Sporosarcina pasteurii: one gene and its partner. Each later gene encodes a partner of the first gene's protein in a complex. Links are inferred from orthologs where the notes say so. Each region holds a gene or a part of one and is shown on either strand. Other genes may lie near its edges. The genes, in order: metK and groL.

Evidence for each region.
Region 2: the proteins of metK (region 1) and groL are in contact, whole or in part, in a cryo-EM structure (PDB 8P4O), measured with the Escherichia coli proteins. The link is inferred for Sporosarcina pasteurii from one-to-one orthologs.

Annotation. Positions count from the first base shown.
Region 1 is NZ_CP160452.1:2,510,454-2,517,202, reverse strand. Bases 3,963-6,749 are described here. They hold metK (methionine adenosyltransferase), read left to right. Parts: upstream 3,963-4,651; coding sequence 4,652-5,848; downstream 5,849-6,749. Other genes in these bases: AB1H92_RS11930 (alpha/beta fold hydrolase), read left to right, coding at 6,569-6,749; AB1H92_RS11935 (gamma carbonic anhydrase family protein), read right to left, coding at 5,959-6,471. Also shown: AB1H92_RS11970 (Dps family protein), read left to right, coding at 1-169; AB1H92_RS11965 (putative motility protein), read left to right, coding at 230-412; AB1H92_RS11960 (transposase), read left to right, coding at 489-797; AB1H92_RS11955 (NUDIX domain-containing protein), read left to right, coding at 845-1,306; AB1H92_RS11950 (S9 family peptidase), read left to right, coding at 1,296-2,099; pckA (phosphoenolpyruvate carboxykinase (ATP)), read right to left, coding at 2,152-3,738. UniProt on the Escherichia coli protein: Catalyzes the formation of S-adenosylmethionine (AdoMet) from methionine and ATP.
Region 2 is NZ_CP160452.1:2,928,770-2,935,704, forward strand. Bases 2,008-4,980 are described here. They hold groL (chaperonin GroEL), read right to left. Parts: upstream 4,327-4,980; coding sequence 2,689-4,326; downstream 2,008-2,688. Other genes in these bases: AB1H92_RS14130 (1-acyl-sn-glycerol-3-phosphate acyltransferase), read left to right, coding at 2,008-2,476; groES (co-chaperone GroES), read right to left, coding at 4,374-4,658; AB1H92_RS14145 (CPBP family intramembrane glutamic endopeptidase), read left to right, coding at 4,890-4,980. Also shown: AB1H92_RS14120 (cation acetate symporter), read right to left, coding at 1-654; AB1H92_RS14125 (hypothetical protein), read right to left, coding at 651-1,076; more of AB1H92_RS14130, read left to right, coding at 1,775-2,007; more of AB1H92_RS14145, read left to right, coding at 4,981-5,630; twin-arginine translocase subunit TatC, read right to left, coding at 5,917-6,675; AB1H92_RS14155 (twin-arginine translocase TatA/TatE family subunit), read right to left, coding at 6,693-6,869.

The DNA of each region.
Region 1 (6,749 bases):
AACAATTGCAAATGACTTTGGCGAGATTATGAATTCATTAAAGAAAGGTATGGATTTAGCTGCTGACGCAGGTGACGATATGACTGAGGATTTACTAAACGCGACATATCAAAGTATTGAAAAGCACCAGTGGATGCTCAATGCCTTCCTAGGAGAAGACAATCGTTAAGTTTCCCCTTCAAAAAAATTTTAAAATGTCGCTAGTATGTAGGAAGGGAGGTATGGGTTAATGGAGTTAAGTTCCATCATGGCCAGTCAATTGAGAAGTTTGCAATCGACTGTCCAAATGAGCGTTTTGAATCAATCACTACAACTGAACACTTCTGCAGCCGCTGAAATGTTAGCAAGCCTACCAAAAGATGCGAGTATTGCCCATCCTCATAAAGGTGCTGCAATCGATGTAAAAGTTTGAATAAAAACATGCGTGTCTAAATGACATGCATGTTTTTATTTTTTACGGACAGTCTAAAATAAAAAGGATGAAGACGATGCCGAAACGAAAGCTGTATATATCCGTCACGGATCAACGTGTATATCATTATCCAGACGATGCGCCGTGGGAATTCGAAATTGCGGTCGAACCAGAATTTGTACCAATTTTCCGTCGTTTATTTGAACAAGTGAATAGGCTTGAACGTAGAAACTTTTTACGCTCACATTTACCTTATGTTCCGTATCATTATGACAGCGATAATCACGATATTGATTTGCGAACAAAGAAAGTGTATGCGATTATCCATGAATTTTCCGATAAACCAACGAAACGCTTTATTGAGCAATTACCATATTTTCGTTGAATGAAGAAACGACCTTCGATACACTCAGTAGAGAAGGACGTGATGGAATGCTTGTTTTTCATGATAGTCAAGGTGGACATGTTGAGTTGTCATTTGGAAAGAATTGTTTCGAAGTACCAGCAAGACATGTCCTTGTCGTATTAAAACATGGAGAAAAATGGTTGTTAACAAAACATCGTACACGTGGAATTGAATTTCCAGGTGGCAAAGCAGAACTAGGGGAATCGCTTGAAGCTGCTGCCATTCGCGAAACATTTGAAGAAACGGGTGTAACGATATCTAATGTTCATCAATTTGCGGAATACCTTGTCCGAAGTAATATCACATTTTGTAAAGCTGTTTTTACTGGCGTAATTAACGAGATTGAAGAAAATCCAACTTTGCATGAAACTGAAGGAGCTATTTGGATGACGGATGAAGAGCTTGATGCATGTAAAACATTAAGTTTTCATATGAAGGATACAGGAATGACTGAATTACGGAGATGGGTGGAGACAAATGAAAGATAATGCAACAATTGAAAAGGTCCGAGTCTATCCGTCACCAAATCCGAATGTCAGATTACAAGAAATTACATATTGGTCTGACGGTTTAAAAGTGAAAGGTTTAATGGCGGAGCCCATTAAAGAAGGAAGATATGAAGGCATCGTTTATTTACGCGGTGGTATCCAACATGTTGGTATGGTAAGACCTTCTAGAATGGCACTTTTAGCTTCAAATGGATTTGTCGTATTTGCCCCTTATTATCGCGGCAATCGGGGCGGGGAAGGACGAGACGAATTTGCTGGAGATGATCGGTTAGATGCGGTGAATGCTGTAGATATATTAAAACAAAATCCTAAGGTAAGACGTAATCGTATTCATCTTTTCGCATTTTCACGCGGCGGGATTATGGCGCTATGGACAGCGGTTTTACGCGATGACATTACTTCTGTTGTTACATGGGCAGGCGTTTCCGATATTGTGTTTACATATAAAGAACGTAAAGATATGCGTAGAATGATGAAGAGAGTTATCGGTGGTACACCAAATAACCAAGCAGATGCCTATCGTGAACGCAATGTGCTAGATCGATTGAATGAACTGGAAGCCCCCGTACTCATTATTCATGGCATGCTCGATGCACATGTTTCGATTGAGCAGGCAAAAATTCTTGAAAATGCTTTACATGAAAATAATAAACAATATGAAACATGGTATTTCCCCGAATTCACACACCATATCCCACCCGTTCAAAATACAAAAATCGTGAAAGATTTATGCGATTGGATGAGAAGACAAGATTATTCAGAGGAAGTGTAACTAAAAGCAAAAGCCCACTAGTCAGAGATGACTGTGGGCTTTAAAAGTTTCATTATGCAATGGGTCCGCCTTTTGTTACAATATCCTCAGATACTGTTCCGAACTTTTTGAAGTTTTCATGGAATAATTGAGCAAGTTCTTTCGCTTTTTGATCATAAGCATCTTTATCTGCCCATGCATTACGCGGGTTTAGAACTTCAGTTGGAACACCTTCAATTGCTGTTGGCATTTGCAGACCGAATATTTCATTTGTTTCAGTTTCAACATTGTCTAATTTTCCAGCAAGTGCAGCACGTACCATTGCACGAGTGTATTTTAATTCCATACGGCTTCCAACGCCATATTCTCCACCAGTCCATCCTGTATTAACGAGGAAAACTTGTGCGCCGTGCTCATCGATTTTATTTCCAAGCATTTCTGCATAAACAGTTGCATGAAGTGGTAAGAATGGTGACCCGAAGCATGTTGAAAACGTTGCTTCTGGTGAAGTGATTCCACGCTCAGTACCTGCTAGCTTTGATGTGAAACCGCTTAAAAAATGGTACATCGCTTGTTCTTTCGTTAATTTTGAAATTGGTGGTAATACACCGAACGCATCTGCCGTTAAGAATACAATCGTATTTGGATGACCCGCAACCGATGGCGTTACAATATTATCGATATTATGAATCGGATAAGCAGCGCGTGTGTTTTCAGTTAATGAACCGTCATCATAATCTGGAATACGTGTTGTTTCATCAACAACGACGTTTTCTAATACAGAACCGAAACGAATTGCTCCAAAAATTTCAGGCTCTTTTTCTTCAGATAGATTGATACATTTTGCGTAGCATCCGCCTTCGATATTGAAGACACCGTTATCGGACCAGCCATGCTCATCATCGCCGACTAACTTACGATCTGCATCTGCAGAAAGCGTTGTCTTTCCTGTTCCAGAAAGCCCGAAGAATAAAGCAACATCACCGTCGTCACTGACGTTTGCAGAACAGTGCATTGGCATGATTCCTTTTTCAGGTAGCAAGTAGTTCATGACGGAGAAGATTGATTTCTTCATTTCACCTGCATATTCAGTTCCACCAATAAGTACAATGCGTTTTTCTAGGTTGACGATAATGAATGTTTCGGAATCTGTTCCATCAATTGCTGGGTCTGCTTTAAATGTAGGAGCAGATACAATTGTAAATTGTGCGTGGTGCTCTGCAAGTTCTTCCTCAGTAGGGCGAATAAATAACTGATGGACAAATAGGTTGTGCCATGCATATTCATTGACGACTTGAATTGATAACCGTGATGCTTGGTCAGCGCCTGCAAATCCTTTAAATACAAAAACTTCATCTTTTTCTTTTAGGTAGTTCACTACTTTGGTATAAAGTGAATCGAAAATTTCAGAAGAGATCGGACGGTTGACAGTACCCCAATCAATCTTCTCTTTAGAAGACGCTTCTTCAACGATGTATCTATCTTTTGGAGAACGTCCTGTATATTTACCTGTTTGTGCGCTAACTGCACCATCCGCAGTTAAAATCGCCTCTCCACGTGTTGTTGCCTTTTCAACTAATTGTGGCACAGAAAGTTGAAAGTTAATATTTTCACCAGATAGAAGTTCATTAAGTGAATCACTAGTTTTCGCTGAAATCATTATTGAGTACCGTCCTTTTCATATAGTCCCAAGTCATTGGGCAATTTATCTTTTATCTCACTAATTAGTATAACACAATTAAAATAATATACTATACTATTTAAAAGTCAACTATTATTCTACTCTTTTCAGAAATTTTGTTTTGTTAATGAATAACGTATCCTCTTAATAAATTAATATAGGAATTTGGACAAGGTTAATTTCCGTTCTGGGCGAACGTTTTTCTGGCTAAATTATTTCTCTAGAGCAGGCGTGAGCCCACAGGAAGAGCCCTCACGAAGAACGACTTACGAGGACGCACGAACAACAGATGCAACACGGTACTATTTATTGAAAAAATTTTAATTCTAATTTATTGAGAGAAACTTAATCATTAAATTAGATGAGGATAACACAATCAAATAGCCAACAATATTTGACTTCATACATCAATTTTCGTACAATATATCATTGAACGGATACTCTTATCCCGAGCTGGTGGAGGGGCAGTCCCTGTGAAACCCGGCAACCTGCAAATACTTAAAAAAGATTTTGCAAAGGTGCTAAACCTGATGCAAGGTGAAAATCCTTGGATGATAAGAGTGAAGGGTACTTATGAAATCATGCCTTTCCTCATGTATAGACGTGAGTGAAAGGCTTTTTTAAACTTTTGTCAGTGAAAATCTAGCCATTGTACATTCACATGGCCGGAAGAGTGTAATAAAATTTATTTTTAAATGAGCGAATCTGTTACTGACTAAGTGAAGCTTTCGGCAAAAGTATTGGCCGATGCAATTGATATACAATTACCCTTTATCCTCGTGTATAAAGCTCTTGGATGGACTATGCAAAACCATTCCCCTAATTATACTTTGGGGCTTAACATGGGAAAATGAGTACCGTATCAATCTCGTAGGATATAGGAGGAAATACAATGACAAATCGCCGACTGTTTACTTCAGAATCTGTAACAGAAGGTCATCCAGATAAAATGTGCGACCAAATATCGGATGCCATTTTAGATGCCATTTTAGAAAAAGATCCAAATGCACGTGTTGCATGCGAAACGACAATTACGACAGGACTCGTACTTGTAGCGGGTGAAATTACAACAACAACATATGTAGACATTCCAAAAGTTGTTCGTGAAACTGTAAAAGAAATCGGTTATACGAAAGCAAAATATGGTTTTGACTGGGAAACGTCTGCTGTGTTAACGGCAATTGATGAGCAATCAGCAGATATAGCTGCAGGGGTAGACAATGCACTTGAAGCACGTGATGGGTCAATGTCTGATGAAGATATTGAAGCGATTGGAGCAGGAGACCAAGGGTTAATGTTCGGTTACGCATGTAATGAAACACCGGAACTGATGCCACTTCCAATTAGTATGTCACATAAGCTTTCACATCAATTAGCGTCAGTTCGTAAAAATGGACAACTTGCATACTTACGTCCAGATGGTAAAACACAAGTAACAGTGGAATATGATGAAAATGACAAGCCGATTCGTATTGATACAATCGTTCTTTCTACACAGCATGATCCTGATGTTACGCTGGAACAAATCCAAGAAGATATTAAGCAATATGTGATTGAACCAGTTGTTCCTGCAGAATTAATTGACGAAGAGACGAAATTCTTCATTAATCCTACAGGACGTTTCGTAATTGGCGGTCCACAAGGGGATGCTGGACTTACTGGCCGTAAAATTATCGTCGACACATACGGCGGATATGCACGTCACGGTGGCGGAGCATTCTCTGGAAAGGACGCAACGAAAGTTGACCGTTCAGCTTCTTATGCAGCACGATATGTTGCGAAAAACATTGTAGCAGCCGGTCTTGCAGAAAGTTGTGAAGTGCAACTTGCTTATGCAATCGGCGTTGCACAACCTGTTTCAATTGCGATTAACACATTCGGAACAGGTAAAGTGGAGGAAAGTAAACTTGTTGAAGTCGTCCGTGAACTATTCGACCTTCGACCAGCAGGCATTATTAAAATGTTAGACCTCCGTCGCCCAATTTACAAAGCGACAGCAGCTTACGGACACTTTGGACGTACAGATGTTGAATTGCCTTGGGAACAAACGGATAAAGCAGAAGAATTAAAGAAGTTAATTAACGAATAATAATAAAAGCGTCAGAGAAGGAATACCCCTTTCTGACGCTTTTTTTAATTTAAGATTGGTGGATTTAAGTTCATTTCTAGTGCAATCCCTAACCAAATTTTACTCTACCATCACTTCTGCAAGCTTTTATAATACTGTCCTTTTTCTGCATACTCTCTAACAATTCTTTCCATATCTTTACGATCCGCGTCATTTACTTCCCGAACAACTTTTGCTGGGGAACCTAGAGCAAGCGTATGCGGCGGAATTTTCATCCCAGGTGGTACTAGGGCGCCAGCGCCGATAAATGCGCCTTCTCCTATTTCTGCACCGTCTAATATAATTGCGCCCATGCCGATTAGCGCACCTTTTTTAATCGTACAACTATGTAACGTAACTTGGTGCCCAATTATTGCGTCATCTTCAATGATGAGTGGTTTGTTTGGGCTTTGGTGAAGACAGCTTAAATCTTGAACGCTTACATTTTCACCGATGATGACTGGAGAAACGTCGCCGCGGATAACAGTGTTAAACCAAATGGAAGAATATGCACCAATTGTGACATCCCCGGTAATGGTTGCATAGTCTGCGACAAATACGGTTGGATCGATTTGAGGCATTTTATCTTTGTATGGATAAATCATTGACTATTCCTCTCTTCCTTATATAGTATATAATCAATCTTAACAAATAAAATAATAAACGATATAGAAACTTTATATTTTGAAGGAGTGATAGTCCATGTGGAAATGGGAAGCAGAAGGACATCCAAAAGCAGTTGTTGCAATTATTCACAACGCGTACGAGCATCATAGTCGGTATGCGTGGTTTATTCAGAAACTAAGAAGCAGCAACTTTCATGTCGTCATGGGTGATTTACCTGGACACGGTGTACAAGACGGCAGAACGATACATAATGAGA
Region 2 (6,935 bases), 420 kb from region 1 along the record:
ACCACTGAACTCACTAATTGCAGTTAAGATCTTCTGGTAATGAAATCCTCCGTAAATCGCGGCGGCTACCATAAGAACAAAAGCAAAGAAACGAATCCAAAGCTCCAACGCCTGGTTAATGGTTGTCCCCTTCATACCACCAACCCCGACATAGAAAATCATAACAACACTCGTAAAAATGATGCCAAATTCATAGGATGTCCCGAAAAACATGCTTAAAATTTGAGCAGCCCCTAGTAATTGGGGAGCTGCATAAAATCCTGATATGGCAAGAACAACGATGACAGCTACAACTCTTGCTCTTTTACTATGAAAACGATATGCAACAAAATCGGCAACCGTATAGGCACCGAATTTTCGTAACGGCCCCGCAATAAAAAGTGCCAAAAGTGTTAATCCAATCGTAAAGCTAAACGTATAAAAAGCGCCATCATAACCGATGGCAAAAGTTAATCCTGCCAACCCTAGAAAGGTTGCGGCACTTAAATAATCCCCACCGATTGCCGAACCATTTGTAAACCAGCCAAACCCCCGACCACCAACAAAGAAGTCACTCGCACTTTCGTTCTTTTTTGATAAGTACGTAATATAGACAATCGTCCCCAATAATAGGATTGTAAAAAGGTATTTCGGATCCAATAATAGTTGCATCATAGAACCGATTCCTCCTTACTGACTTGCTCACTTACCACTTCTTCCTTCTTTAACACAGGACTGACTTGTATACTCTTTTCCTTCTTCTCCTTCAGTTTTGCTTGTAAACTTTTCATTTCCCATCTTTCATAAAGCTTCGTGTGAAGATAAGCAATTATAAAAGCCATTGCCATCGCAACAATCGTCGTTAAAAACCAGCTATAAGACATGCCGCCTAACATTCTTGCAAATGCCCAATCTGGTTTAAACCAGTTTAATGCCGGAACGGAAAGAATAAAGATAAAGTAAACGATTGATAGCGATAATCCAGTTATAAATTCTGTTCTCACACTAGATTTTGTTTTATCATCTAATTTTGGTAGTTTTTTAATGTCAATCGTTTCACAAGGCTCGTCCGTCATAATATATTTTTCCTCTTCCAAATGAACACATCCCCTTCGTTCCTTAAATTTCATACCTCATGCGTCATTTCCCCACTCCGTATTTTTGATCGCTTGTCCTTGAATTTAATTTGGCGTGGAACTGAATAAGTACTAACTGGTTAGTTATTTTTGGCTAAAAGAAAACTCTTTATGTAAAAAGAGTCTTTAAATTCTGTTGATCTCTCTATTTTTCTAAGGTGATATGTTTTAAAAATGCTTGCTTCTAAGTACGTCCAAACCCCTTGAAATTTTTAAAAATCCCCAATTCTCCCCCTTTGAATTTGGTTCTCAGAATGATTACACAGCCACTGTGCCTATCGAAGGAATAAGCCTCTTCCCCCAAAGATGCCATTCTCTCCCGTGTTGCATGATTACTATTTCTGAAAAAGTCTTGACGGCTGCATTTAGCGATTCTCACCCGTTTCAGACTTTTTACTGATGCCTCAACAAAGCATTCTGTACTGGTCATCCTGACTCCACTTTACTTTAAATTGTTTCTCTTCCGACTAATCAGTCTTTTTGATTATACGAATCATTTCAATTTTAGTCAAGTAGCTTTGGGAGTAACCTATCAGTACACATACCAAACCTCCTAATATGACAGTTGCAAGCTAAAACAAGTGACATTTATAACTTATTTAAGTTGCATCTATCCTCTATAATTACGATATAAAATATGATTGAGAAGAGGATTAATCATGCGTACACTATTATTTCAAGGCTACCTTTGGGGGTATATTTTAAGTAAAGCAAACAAATCATTTACGATAAATAGATTAAACAAAGCAGGGTTGAACAAAGATAAACTAAAACTGATGGATAAAATCATTTTAAAGTGCACCAAAAACCTAATTAAAATCTCGGGTGCAGAACTGACCGTAACAGGTACAGAAAATATTCCTTTAGATGAACCAGTATTATATGTTAGCAATCATCAAGGGAATATGGACATTCCCATTTTGTATTCAACAGCTCCTCAAACAATGGCTTTTGTAGCTAAAAAAGAAATGGAGAAAATTCCGATGTTGGGCTATTGGATGAAAGAACGAGGATGTGTATTTATCAACCGGGAAAACGCTCGTAGTTCCCTAAAGGCCATTAACCAAGCAATCGTAGGTTTAAAAGCAGGTAATTCAATAGCAGTTTTTCCAGAGGGGACAAGAAGTAAAGGTCCTGAGATGGGAGACTTTAAGCCAGGTAGTTTACGAATTGCGATTAAATCAGGGGTCAAAGTCATTCCTGTAACCTTAAAGGATTCCTATAAATTAATCGGGAAAAAGGGCAAATGTACACCAGCAAAAGTTCATGTCCATTACGCTGAGCCAATCGATTCAAGAAACTTTAAAGATACAAATGAACTCGCTTCAGCAGTGTTAACACAAATAAAGAAACATTTATAACAAGCTCGTGATTGTTCGATAATAGGTGGACCAACTGTGCTGCCACTATTGAATAAAACAATACAGGGAATGCAAAAAGGCCTTTCACCAATTCAATGAATTGATGAAAGGCCTTTTTAATTTAAATGTCGTAGGATCATGAACAATAGAAGTGACCACTGTATGATGAAGTACGCTCTAACCCTTGGTAAAACAGGGGTTTAGAGTTTTCCTTACATCATTCCTGGCATGCCGCCCATGCCGCCCATATCTGGCATTCCGCCGCCTGCGTTTTCTTCAGGCAGGTTTGCGACAACTGCTTCTGTCGTCAAGAACATAGATGCAACAGATGCTGCGTTTTGTAGTGCTGAACGTGTAACTTTTGTTGGATCCACGATACCAGCTTCCATCATATTTACCCAGTCGCCTTCAGCTGCATCGAAACCAATGCCGATTTCTTCGCGCTTTAGACGGTCTACAACGATTGAACCTTCAAGGCCAGCGTTGTTCGCAATTTGACGAACTGGCTCTTCTAGTGCACGTAGAACGATATTTACACCTGTAGCTACGTCACCAGTTTCAGTTTCGTTAAGCTCTTCAACTTTCTTGTAAACGTTGATTAGCGCTGTACCTCCACCTGAAACGATTCCTTCTTCTACCGCTGCACGTGTTGAGTTTAATGCGTCTTCGATACGAAGTTTACGCTCTTTCAACTCAGTTTCAGTTGCTGCACCTACTTTAATTACTGCTACTCCACCTGCTAGTTTTGCAAGACGCTCTTGAAGTTTTTCCTTGTCGAACTCAGAAGTTGTATCTTCAAGTTGTGTACGGATTTGGTTCACACGGCCTTCGATTTGAGCTGCGTCTCCAGCACCTTCAACAATTGTTGTATGGTCTTTTGTCACAACTACTTTCGCCGCTGTTCCAAGTTGTGTAATTTGTGTTTCCTTTAGATCTAAACCTAAATCTTCAGTAATCACTTCTCCACCTGTTAGGATAGCGATGTCTTCAAGCATTGCTTTACGACGGTCACCGAATCCAGGTGCTTTAACCGCTACTGCGTTAAACGTTCCGCGAAGTTTGTTTACAACAAGTGTTGCAAGCGCTTCACCTTCAACGTCTTCAGCGATTAGTAAGATTGGCTTACCTTGTTGAACAACTTGCTCAAGAACTGGTAAGATTTCTTGGATGTTTGTAATCTTCTTATCTGTAATTAAAATGTAAGGGTTGTCCAATACAGCTTCCATTTTGTCTGTATCCGTTGCCATGTATGCTGATGCATAACCACGGTCAAACTCCATACCTTCAACAACGTCTAGCTCAGTTGTGAAGCCTTTTGATTCTTCAATTGTGATAACACCGTCGTTGCCAACACGCTCCATTGCATCTGCAATTAACGTACCTACTTCTTCATCACCTGAAGAAATCGCTGCAACTTGTGCAATTGACTCTTTTTCTTCAATTGGTTTAGAAATTACAGTTAGCTCTTCAATTGCTGCTGCAACTGCTTTTTCAATTCCTTTACGGATACCTACTGGGTTTGCCCCTGCAGTTACGTTTTTAAGTCCTTCGCTAATCATTGCTTGCGCTAGAACTGTAGCTGTTGTCGTTCCATCACCAGCAATTTCGTTTGTTTTAGATGCAACTTCAGAAACAAGCTTTGCACCCATATCTTCAAATTTATCTTCAAGCTCGATTTCACGAGCAATCGTTACGCCATCATTTGTAATTAATGGAGAACCAAACGCTTTCTCAAGAACAACGTTACGTCCTTTTGGTCCAAGTGTTACTTTTACTGTATTCGCTAATGTATCAACACCACGTTGCATTGCGCTACGTGCATCTTCGTTAAATTTAATTTCTTTAGCCATTTATATAATTCCCTCCTGAGTTTATACGTGTGGTTTTCGAATAAAAATTAGCCAATAATTGCTAAAACGTCAGTTTCACGTAGAATTAAATATTCGTTTCCTTCATATTTTACTTCAGTGCCGGAATACTTTGAGAAGATAATCCGATCGCCTTCTTTTACTTCTAAGTCGATACGCTGGCCGTTCTCTAGTACGCGTCCTGTACCTGCAGCGACTACTTTCCCTTCCTGCGGTTTCTCTTTAGCAGAATCTGGTAATACAATCCCACTTGACGTTTTTTCTTCAGCCTCAACCAATTCAATTACGATACGGTCACCTAATGGTTTCAACAAGTGAAACAACCTCCTCAAAATGATAATTAATATTTTAGCACTCAGTCAACTCGAGTGCTAACACAATAATCATCATAATAAACATCTAAGAATTTTGCAAGTAAAAGGCGTCCATTCAAATTCAAAAAGTTTTTATTACAAATTTTAAATCAACAAAACTATCCTCCTCTTTGCTTCCCTGCTATAAAAAGGATAAAATAACGAGAGTGATGATCGAAAGGATGTTTCAACTTGAAAAACTGGAAAATTTATCTGTATTTAATTTTGACATATATTATTATGCAATTGGCAAGTGTCGTGCTTGCAAGTCCATTAACGCAATATTTTAATGGCGATGCGGCCCTTTCTGCACAAGAAGCAAAATACCATGCTTTTGCCTGGTCTTTATTCACAACGAACTTATTAGCCGCCATTGTTTTTTACTTACTCTTCTTCCGCAAAAAGAATTTCTTTAAAATCTTTGATGGAAAACCTGCTTCAATTGGGATGACGATTGTTTGGGGAATCATTAGTTTCTTCCTTGCGCTATTTGGACAAATGCTCGCGGGCATCATTGAAATGACACTATTTGGAATCGAACCAGGTTCCGATAATACCGCACTACTTTCAGATATTGCAAAAGTATCACCCATTATTATCATCTCAATGGTCATCTTTGCACCACTTTTAGAAGAATTGATTTTCAGACGTGTATTATTCGGCGGACTATATCAAAAAACAAACTTTATTATCGCTGCAATTATTAGCGCCCTTGTCTTTGCGGTTGTCCACAACGAATTAGAACATACGCTTATTTATATGGCACCTGCACTTGTGTTCTCATTTGTTTATTACAAAACAAAGCGATTACTTGCGCCGATTATCGGGCACTTCATGATGAACGGATTCGTCGTGATTATCCAACTCAACCAAGACAAAATTATGGAACTTCAAAAACTACAACAATCTGTTATTATTAGCTTTTTCCAATAAAATGAGTTAAGTCAATTACTTCATTACTCATTTAATGAAGTAGAAATTTGTTTTCATTCATTAAAATACAGGCGTCTTCGTTGATTGGAGTGGAGGGTGGCGACTCCTGTGGAATTAGCGGGACAGGTGAGACCCCCGAAGGAGCGCCAGCGATGGAGGAGGCTCACCGCCCGCCCCACGGAAAGCGTCCACCCGGAACGGAAATCAACAGTTGCTGAATCTTCTTTTTCAAAAAAGATTTTCCCAATAAAAAACTTCCTTCTCAATCATTGGGAAGGAAGTTTTTTTATTCATTCATTTCTTCAATTTGACGCTGTTGTTCAGCCTTCAAATATTTTCGATACCCCATTCGAGAAATAAGTATGCTAATTTCATACAGTAAAAATAAGGGTACTGTCACAAATAAATGTGAAAATAAATCTGGCGGTGTAATAATAGCCGCTATGATAAATAATACGAAAAACGCATACTTTCTAACCTTAACGAGAATCGAAGGATTTAAAATACCTAATCGTGTTAAAAATAAAGTAAGTATAGGCATTTGAAAGATCAAGCCAAAAGGAATTGTAATTTGAATAAGAAAATTAAAATATTCATTAATCCCTAGCGTTTGTGTGATTTCAAGTTCATTCGCTAAAGCCATCGTGAACTTCATTATGTAAGGAAAGAGTATATAGTATGAAAATGAAATTCCGCCAAGAAATAGTAAAAATCCAAAGGGAATATAACTCAATGTCACTTTACGCTCTGTCTCATGAAGTCCTGGACTCACAAATGACCATAACTGATACGATAAAACTGGTGAAATCAGGATAAACGAGACAATCACAATGACTTTTAAATAAATCAAAATCGGATCTGTGACATTAAATGCGTTTAACGTTAAGCTTTTTGCTTCTTCAGTATACTGAAGATAGTGGATAAGCGGTTTGGCAATAAAAAAACCGCCTACTAATGCAATAACAAAGAAAACGACGATGACCATCAGCCGTTTTCTCAGCTCATCTATATGTTCAATGATCGTTAATTGTTTTTCATTTGACATCGGACTAACATCCTTATTTACTTCTTATCATCTTTATTGTTTTTCGGCTCCTCGTCATCGGTAAGTCCTTTTGTCGCGTTTTTAAATTCACGTAAAGATGAACCAAATGCTTTTCCAATTTCAGGTAACTTTTTAGGTCCAAATATAAGTAGCGCAACAACTCCGATAAGGATTAAACTTGGTACTCCTATCATGACGACACCTCCTAGTTTGAAAGAACATTTTTCGAACTATACTGTATTCTCTATACTACATGAAAA